One region of the Shewanella glacialimarina genome, then DNA from elsewhere that is predicted to be linked to it. Evidence: predicted binding sites of a transcription regulator. Region 1 holds the regulator's gene; the other holds the start of a gene.
What was found. Region 1 encodes FliA, which starts transcription of late flagellar genes. Its sites were predicted from a motif close to CTAAAGNTNNNNNNNNNNNNGCCGATA; they were not measured.
Positions count from the first base shown of each region.

Region 2: a site for FliA is predicted at 2,602-2,628, ahead of FJ709_RS06865 (flagellar protein MotY). Genes of this name have one in related genera too.

Region 1 covers NZ_CP041216.1:2,972,658-2,977,358, reverse strand. Annotated here, with positions in the region: gene flhF (flagellar biosynthesis protein FlhF) at 1-1,160, shown strand, start outside; gene FJ709_RS12935 (MinD/ParA family protein) at 1,165-2,046, shown strand; gene FJ709_RS12930 (RNA polymerase sigma factor FliA) at 2,039-2,758, shown strand; gene cheY (chemotaxis response regulator CheY) at 2,802-3,185, shown strand; gene FJ709_RS12920 (protein phosphatase CheZ) at 3,199-3,936, shown strand; gene FJ709_RS12915 (chemotaxis protein CheA) at 3,952-4,701, shown strand, end outside.
Region 2 covers NZ_CP041216.1:1,585,995-1,590,695, reverse strand. Annotated here, with positions in the region: gene tolQ (protein TolQ) at 1-446, opposite strand, end outside; gene ybgC (tol-pal system-associated acyl-CoA thioesterase) at 436-837, opposite strand; gene FJ709_RS06865 (flagellar protein MotY) at 1,699-2,568, opposite strand; gene rnt (ribonuclease T) at 2,759-3,439, shown strand; gene FJ709_RS06855 (peroxiredoxin) at 3,534-4,139, opposite strand; gene FJ709_RS06850 (Na+/H+ antiporter family protein) at 4,497-4,701, shown strand, end outside.

The sequences.
Region 1 (4,701 bases):
AGGCAAAGACAAAAATTAATCCACCGCCAGCGGCAGATTCATTACAAGCGTTGTTAGAGAAACAACAAAGCCGCTTAAGTCAGCAAATTCCTCCTAAAAAAGATGACTCTGATTTACCTGAATGGGCGCGCCAATTACAAGGTGTGACAGCTGAGGCGAAGCCAGCTAAACCCCAATATCAGCAACAAGCTGGATTTGATAAGCAGTCAAAAAATAATAAGGTCAGTTCGACCGAAATGGATGCGCTTCGTGAAGAAATGGCATCATTACGTAACTTACTGACTCATCAAGTATCTTCATTGATGACTGAACAAAAAAAGCGGAAAGACCCCGTGGGTGCTATGCTTGAAAGTAAGCTACTTGCTGCAGAGTTTTCAGCACCCGTTGCAGCTAAACTTTCATCTTTGAGTCAACACTATAATCCTGCAGAATTAGTGCGTTCATTACCACAAAGTTTGGCTAACTTACTTGATAACCAAGGTGATGATATTGTAAAACGCGGTGGCGTTGTGGCTTTTGTTGGACCAACTGGTGTTGGCAAAACGACATCTCTGGCAAAAATTGCTGCACGTTTTGCTGCACAACATGGTGCAGATCAAGTTGCGCTTATTACAACGGATCATTATCGTATTGGTGCCTATGAGCAATTAGCAACTTATGGCAAAATAATGGGCTGTCCAGTGAAGCAAGCACATGATGTGACCGAGCTTGAACAGATTTTGTACCAATTTAGAAGTCGTAAGTTAGTACTGATAGATACAGCGGGTATGGGGCAACGTGATATGCGTCTTTATCAACAACTTGATAATTTGACAGCAAACAGTAGGATCCCAATTCGCAGCTATTTAGTTATGTCGGCAACAGGGCAACGCAGGGTATTACAAGACGCGGTTAATCATTTTAAACGCATTCCATTAGCGGGTGTAATTTTAACCAAATTAGATGAATCTGTATCAATTGCAGGTGCATTGAGCGTTCTGATACAAAATGAGTTACCATTAAGCTATGTGACTGATGGCCAACGTGTTCCTGAAGACATAAAAGTAGCAGATACTTTAGCTCTGGCTAAGCAAGCTTTAGCCGCGTTAAATGAAACAGAACAAGCAATTTCACAAGACACAAGCGCATGGTCGAATGAAATGACTTATGCATTCGAGTAAGAATATGACCCGTGATCAAGCAAGTGGTTTACGTATGATGAATCAACCAAATAACGAAAAAGTTAAAGTAATTGCCGTATCCGGTGGAAAAGGTGGGGTAGGAAAAACCAGTGTTTCTATAAACACTGCAGTCGCACTCGCCGAAAAGGGTAAACGTGTTTTAGTATTAGATGCGGATCTTGGTTTAGCTAACGTTGATGTGATGTTAGGAATTCGTGCTGAGAAAAATTTATCTCATGTTTTATCTGGCGACGCCGAATTAGACGATATCATTGTTCGAGGCCCTAAAGGTATTGGTATTGTTCCTGCAACGTCTGGAAGCAGAGCCATGGTTGAATTAACCCAGGCTCAACATGCAGGATTAATTCGTGCTTTCAGTGAGATGCGCACCCAATTTGATATATTAATTGTCGATACCGCGGCAGGTATTTCAGATATGGTACTGAGTTTCTCAAGGGCATCACAAGATGTATTGATTGTGGTATGCGATGAACCGACATCTATCACAGATGCCTATGCACTGATAAAAATATTAAGCCGTGAACATGGTGTATTTCATTTCAAAATTGTGGCTAATATGGTGCGCAGTTTACGTGAAGGAATGGAATTGTTTGCTAAACTAAGTAAAGTAACGGATCGGTTTTTAGATGTTGCTTTAGAGTTAGTTGCAACTGTGCCATTTGATGAAAATTTACGTAAGTCTGTGCGTAAGCAAAAGTTAGTCGTTGAAGCGTATCCAAAGTCGCCATCAGCCATAGCTTACCACGGTCTGGCAAATAAAATTATGAGCTGGCCGGTTCCACAACAGCCGGGTGGTCACTTAGAGTTTTTTGTTGAACGTTTAGTCCAACGCAAAGAAACACAAGAGGATAGAGTGAGTGAATAAAGCCGCCGCGTATACTCAGTTCGATAATAAAACATCCGTTGTTGAACAGTATGCACCGCTGGTAAAAAGAATTGCACATCATATGTTGGCGCGATTACCTGCTTCTGTTCAACTCGACGACTTGTTACAGTCTGGCATGATAGGGTTACTTGAAGCGTCATCAAAATTTGATGATACCAAAGGGGCTAAGTTTGAAACCTTTGCAGGGATTCGGATACGCGGTGCTATGATTGATGAAATCCGCCGTGGTGATTGGGTTCCTCGTTCAGTACATCGAAATAATCGCCGGGTTGCACAGGTTATTGACGAGCTAGAACAAGGGTTGGGACGTGACGCTCGTGACACAGAAATTGCAGAAAAACTTGATATGTCGCTCAATGAGTACCATCATATTTTAAATGATGTTTCTGTTGGGAAAATCATAGGCATAGAAGATTTAGGTATTTCGCAAGATGTGTTAGTCACAGATGATGGAATACCAGATGATAATTTTGAAGCATTAGCTGAAACGCAATTTAAATCAGCGCTGGTGGAAGCAATTAAAACCTTACCAGAAAGAGATGCATTAGTACTTTCACTGTACTATGACGAAGCGTTAAACTTAAAAGAAATCGGTGCAATTCTTGAAGTAAGCGAATCTAGGGTTAGTCAGATATTAAGTCAGGCTATGCTTAGATTAAAAGGCAAACTCAAGCATTGGACACAACAATAATTATTAATTAGAGCACTAGAGTGTCAGCTCACCGGAGGAAACCTTGGACAAGAATATGAAGATTCTTATTGTTGACGACTTTTCAACAATGCGACGTATCATAAAGAACTTGTTGCGAGACTTGGGATTCAATAATACCCAAGAAGCAGATGATGGATCAACAGCCTTACCTATGTTGCAAAAAGGTGATTTTGACTTTGTTGTAACAGATTGGAATATGCCTGGTATGCAAGGTATTGATTTGCTGAAGGCTATTCGTGCCGATGATTCATTAAAACATTTACCTGTTTTGATGGTTACGGCAGAAGCTAAGCGTGAGCAAATTATTGCAGCAGCCCAAGCAGGTGTGAATGGATATGTTGTTAAACCTTTTACAGCAGCGACCCTTAAAGAGAAATTAGATAAAATTTTTGAACGTCTCGCTTAAGCAAGGATAAGTTATGCAGCCAATAATATCGGGGTTAATTACTCTCGAGCAGGCCCAGCAACTTGTCGAACTGCTTAGTGCGGGGGAGCAAGATCAAGCTGACGACGTTGTTAGAGAACTCGCTACACCAATACAGCGTGAATTATTTGAAGAGGTCGGGAAATTAACTCGTCAACTTCATAGCGCGCTTCAAGACTTTCAGGTAGATAACCGTTTATCAGAATTAGCCAAGGTTGAAATACCGGATGCTAAAGAAAGATTAAATTACGTTATTGATATGACAGAACAAGCTGCAAATAAAACCATGGATGCAGTTGAAGAATGTTTACCTTTGGCCGATACAATAATTACCAATATAAAATCTGTTACCCCTATGTGGGATAAGTTAATGCGTCGAGATATAGAGTTGAGTGAGTTCAAAAAACTTTGTCATGATGTTCAACAGCTTATGTCACATAGTGAACACGATACAACCCGTTTACGACAATTACTAAATGAAATACTGATGGCGCAGGATTTTCAAGACTTAACAGGGCAAATGATCCGTCGAGTTATCGACTTAGTTCGCGAAGTCGAAAATAATCTAGTCTCTATGTTGACAGTATTTGGTGATTATACGCCGCAACCGGAAACTGTTAAAAAAGAGAATAAAATAGAGGCAGAGGGCCCAATTATGCACGCAGAATTGCGTGATGACGTGGTCGCAGGTCAAGATGAAGTTGATGATTTGCTATCCAGTCTGGGTTTCTAATTAGGAGTCAGTTGAATGTCATTTGATGTTGATGAAGAGATACTCCAGGACTTTTTGGTAGAGGCTGGTGAGATTCTAGAGCTTCTTCAAGAGCAGTTAGTTGCGCTTGAAAATAATCCTGATGACAGTAATTTGTTAAATGCTATTTTCCGCGGTTTCCATACTGTAAAGGGTGGAGCAGGTTTTTTAAGTTTAAAACCTATGGTAGACGTCTGCCATGAAGCGGAAAATACCTTCGACCTATTGAGAACCGGCAAGCGTAGTGTTAATGCAGAATTGATGGATATCATTTTGCAAGCAGTTGATGCTATTAACATTATGTTTGCGCAAACTCAGCAAGGCGAAGAACAAGATCCTGTTGAAGTCGAACTACTTAATAAATTGAAGCTACTCAGTTCGGGTGCGCCTTTGCCATCAGAAATGGGCGGACAGATTGAAGAGCTGATTGAAGAGTCAGTAGAGGAAATCGAGCCTTTCAATCAACCTGAATTCATTGAAGACAATATTAGCGCTGATACTAATATTGACGAGATAAATGAGTCCGAATTTGAAGCATTATTAGATGCGCTTCATGGTCAAGGTAATAGTCCTGTAGCAACCACTTCATCAACGGCTAAAACCCCTCAGCAAACAGCTCCAGCTCCTGTTGGCTCAGATGAAATTTCTGATGACGAATTTGAAGCATTGTTAGATGAACTTCATGGTTCAAACAAATTAAGTGTAGCTGATAGTAAACCTGCGCCAGCTAAATCTGTACAACCTCCA
Region 2 (4,701 bases), 1.4 Mb from region 1:
CCCCATACGGTACCAAACAATCCAATATAAGGACTGGTTGAACCTATGGTGGCTAGCATAGGTAAATTGTTTTCCAGTTTTTCCATTTCACGTGACAAACTCACGCGCATGGCTCTAGATGTGCCTTCCATTACAGCATCTGGTGACTTACTGTTAACTTTGATCACTCTTGAATATTCTTTAAAGCCTGCAACAAACATTGCTTCTAGGCCAGCAATGCTTTCGCCTCTGGCGGTTAGTTCTTTGTATAAGCGGTTTAAGTCGACACCGGACCAAAAGGTATCTTCAAAACGCGCGGATTTTACCCGTGCTGAATTCAGCATTGATCGGCGTTGAATGATCACCGCCCAAGATGCAATAGATAAACCTAACAAAGTAAACATAACTAGCTTTACCAACACACTGGCTTGTAAAAACAAACCAATAAAAGACATATCAGCGTGCACTCTTAAACTCCTGAACGATAAATTCTGGGATGGCTATGGGACGCATTTTTGATAAGGACACACAAGCGACTATCACCGTTGCCTCACAATAGCATTCACCTAGCTCATCAATTAAACGCTGTTGGAACACCAACGACGCTTTTTTTAATGACGATATAGAGGATTCAACTATAAAATCCTGTTCAAACTTTGCCGCGCGGCGAAAATCTAATTCTGCACGTTTAACAACAAAAGCAATGTCATCAGCCAATAATTTAGTTTGACTAACGCCCATTGATTTAAGCCATTCGGTGCGTGCTCTTTCAAAGAAGTTTAAGTAATTTGAATGATAAACAACGCCACCAGCATCGGTGTCTTCATAGTACACTGTTACAGGCCAATTAAACGTCATTTTAAGACTCGTTCTTTACTTACAAAATTTTGCATACTATACCGAGTAGCAAGGCAGTTGTGAATCATCTCACCCGCTGAAAACAGACTTTATTTCGAGCATAACAGTGTTAAATTGCATTATCTGGGGTTTAACCAACTTAGATGAAGATTTTTTAATGTTTTCTGGCCTTCAAACAACCCAAAAATTGAATCTTAATTAGATAAAATAAGTGCATTTGATGATACAGATTGCAGCTTAGTTAAATATTAATTTCAAAAAGCGCTACATCGCTATGCTTTGCCGGTCAAAAGTATAAAAAACGATTGTAGATTACAAAAAAACAACCCAATAAAAGCTTATTTTTTCAGGTAAACACTCACTTTACTAAAGCTATTAACATTTACGTTTAAAAAACAATTCAACTTATCCGAATATTTATTCACTCAAATGTGAATCATCTCAACAAAACCTACTGTTATGGTACTCAGAGGCCATTTTAAATTCAAAATCAGTACATCCTGCCATTACAAAATCTAATGCGAAAGAAGAATAAATCTATCTTGTGCATTTAGAGTAATAAATCTATTATGAACTTGTTTTCAGGACACATCGATTTGATGAGAAAACAATGAACTTCAAGTTAGTGTTTGTGAAACATTAACTTATTCCCAGTTCTTATGCTTGACTTCCTTCCTTAAATTTGTTGATTGCAAATTATTTAGCCCACTCGGTTTGAGTGGGTTTTTTTTGTCTAAAATTTACCTTCAAACACAAACAAAAAAGCCTGAACATGATTCAGGCTAATGCTACAGATTAATGGCTAAGGTTACTTTGAAACAAATTAAGGTCTGTGTATTTTCAAAGTAATAATTAACAGCACTATATAGGTTTAGTTATTCTAATCACGACTCTGCGGTTTGTTTGTCGCTCTGACGCTAAGTCATTACCAGCCACGTGACGTTTTTCACCATGCCCTTCTGTGGTGATACGGTCTTGTGAGATACCACTGGCAATTAATAAACTTTTAACTGAATCAGCACGTTTTTCTGACACTTTTTGGTTAATTGAGCGGCCGCCGTAGCTGTCGGTATAGGCATCAACCACCACTAACTCGATATTAGGATCGTATGATAAGTATTCTTGTACTTTTTTAAGCTGATAATTTGAAAAACGAGTTAACTCGGTTCCACCCTCTTGATAATTTAAAACCGTGAATGCAATGTCATCAAAACTGTATGGTAATAAATTAGCTAAGCATGAGCGAAACTCACGATACTTGCTGGCAAAGTTCACCGCTGAAATCCCCACTGCAACTTTACTTGATGCATCATACCAATCGGCATAATAAAACGTAGGCTGACGGCCCTGGCTTAATTCATTTAGCATAGCCCAGGCAGCTTTTTTAGGGACTTCACCGTTAAATTGTTTTTGATACTTTAATGCGATAATTTCTTTTGATGCATCACCTGGGCGCCAGGTCGGTGCTCGGCTGATTAATTTAGCATTGGTAACCGCGTCGGGCTTAGCCCACATATCAAGCGTAAAGAGTAAGTTAAGATCTTTTCCAGATTTACTGGAAAAAATAGCTTTGCCGTAATCTGGAATATCATGCTCTAGTCGACATTCAATAGGGGTATTTTCACCTACACGCCAGGCAGAGTTTTCAAGGGAGGCAACATAGTGACGTAAATCAGCACTTGCAGTAGCACTGATACACAAACTGGATACTAATATGATTTTTTGCCACATGGTGTCACCTGTCGATTTTATTACCTGTTAATATATCGGCGGCTAAATCCTTTTCTTAAGTTTAAATTAGCACTGAAACGAGCATATTAAGACAGTTTGGGTATAATGCACGGCCTATCTGTCACAATAAGCGCAGGCTGGTCTTTAATGGTGACAATAATATTCAGGTTTAATGGGGTAATAAAATTACATGAGTGACATCTGCAACAGCAATAAATTTAAATATCGATTTCGCGGTTATTTTCCTGTGGTGATTGATGTTGAAACAGCAGGATTTAATGCTAATACAGATGCATTGCTTGAAATCGCAGTTACCATGCTAAAAATGGATGATGACGGCTATATAAGCTTAGATAAAACCCTTCATTACCACATTGAGCCATTTGAAGGTGCAAACCTTGAACCCGCAGCATTAGCCTTCAATGGAATAGATCCTACCAACCCGCTTAGGGGAGCTGTTGATGAAAAGGCTGCCTTTTTAGAAATATTTAAAGAAGTTAAAAAAGCTCAAAAAGCGGTTGGCTGTCATCGCAGTATTGTTGTGGCACATAATGCCGCATTTGATCTTGGTTTTATTAATCAATGTATCGAGCGAAATAGTTTAAAGCGCTCACCGTTTCATCCCTTTGCCAGTTTTGACACAGCGTCCCTTGCCGGATTAGCTATTGGCCACACGGTATTAGCCAAAGCGTGTAAAATGGCTGGCATTGATTTTGATAATAAAGAAGCTCATTCAGCACTGTATGATACTGAACGTACCGCTGAACTTTTTTGTTATATCGTTAATCGCTGGAAAACCCTTGGCGGTTGGCCGTTAGCGACTTTAGATGACTCGGATGACGAGGCTGACAATAGTGATACCGACGACTGAACATAGCAGATGTGCGGTTTAGCTTAACTTTATTTAAGTTACAGAAACAAAAAAAGCTGCCTGGGCAGCTTTTTTGATATTCAACAAGCGAAGATTATAGCTTGTCAGAGTGATCTTTTAAGTATGAAGCAACACCATCAGTGCTCGCTGTCATGCCTTTATCACCTTTAGACCAACCTGCTGGACATACTTCACCGTGCTCTTCGTGGAATTGAAGTGCATCGATCATACGTAGCATTTCGTCAACGTTACGGCCTAATGGTAAATCGTTAACCACCTGGTGACGTACTTGACCTTCTTTGTCTACAAGGAATGAACCACGGAAAGCAACACCTGCTTCTGGATGTTCAACATCGTATGCTTTACAAATTTCATGCTTAACGTCAGCAACTAAAGTGTATTTAACTTGGCCGATACCACCTTTGTCTACTGGAGTGTTACGCCATGCGTTGTGAGTGAACTGTGAGTCAATAGACACACCAATAACTTCAACACCACGCTTAGTGAACTCTTCCATGCGGTGATCAAAAGCAATTAGCTCTGATGGACACACGAAAGTGAAATCTAAAGGATAGAAAAAGATAACCGTTGGCTTACCTTTAGTTGCCGAAGCAAGGTTAAAGTTGTCAACAATTTCGCCTGAACCTAATACTGCTGCTGCGGTAAAGTCTGGGGCTGGACGGCCTACTAATACGCTCATTTTATATCTCCATTAATGGCTTGTTAAAATTCTAAAAGAAGGTGCAATGTTCACCCTTCCACAATGTGCTATACCATACCTTTTATTTGCGCCCCCGATAAGAGGTTTCGAATGAATTTTGTTTTACCTGCTGAAAAACCCCTCATCACAGCCTTACTATTTTTAAGGTTTTAAAAACAAATAACTAAAAATGGCTTACAACAGATTACATTTTGGCCTCATTATTTAACATTGATGAACAAGGTAGGCATAGCATGCTCGTTATACACTAATAAAATAAAGGCTTTACTGGACAAGCAAAGTAAATAACGGCATAAATAAACGCCTTAATACTTATAATAAATAGAATTAAAAAATATGAATGCTGTGGTGATATCTGTTTGCTTGATGCTTGCATTGAGTTTTTTTCGAGTAAATGTGGTTATTGCGCTAACAATAAGCGCTTTAGTTGCCGGCCTTGTCGGTGGGCTTGATATACAACAAACAATTTCCGCTTTTAACGATGGTTTAGGTGGCGGTGCTCAAATCGCCTTAAGTTATGCCCTATTGGGTGCGTTTGCTG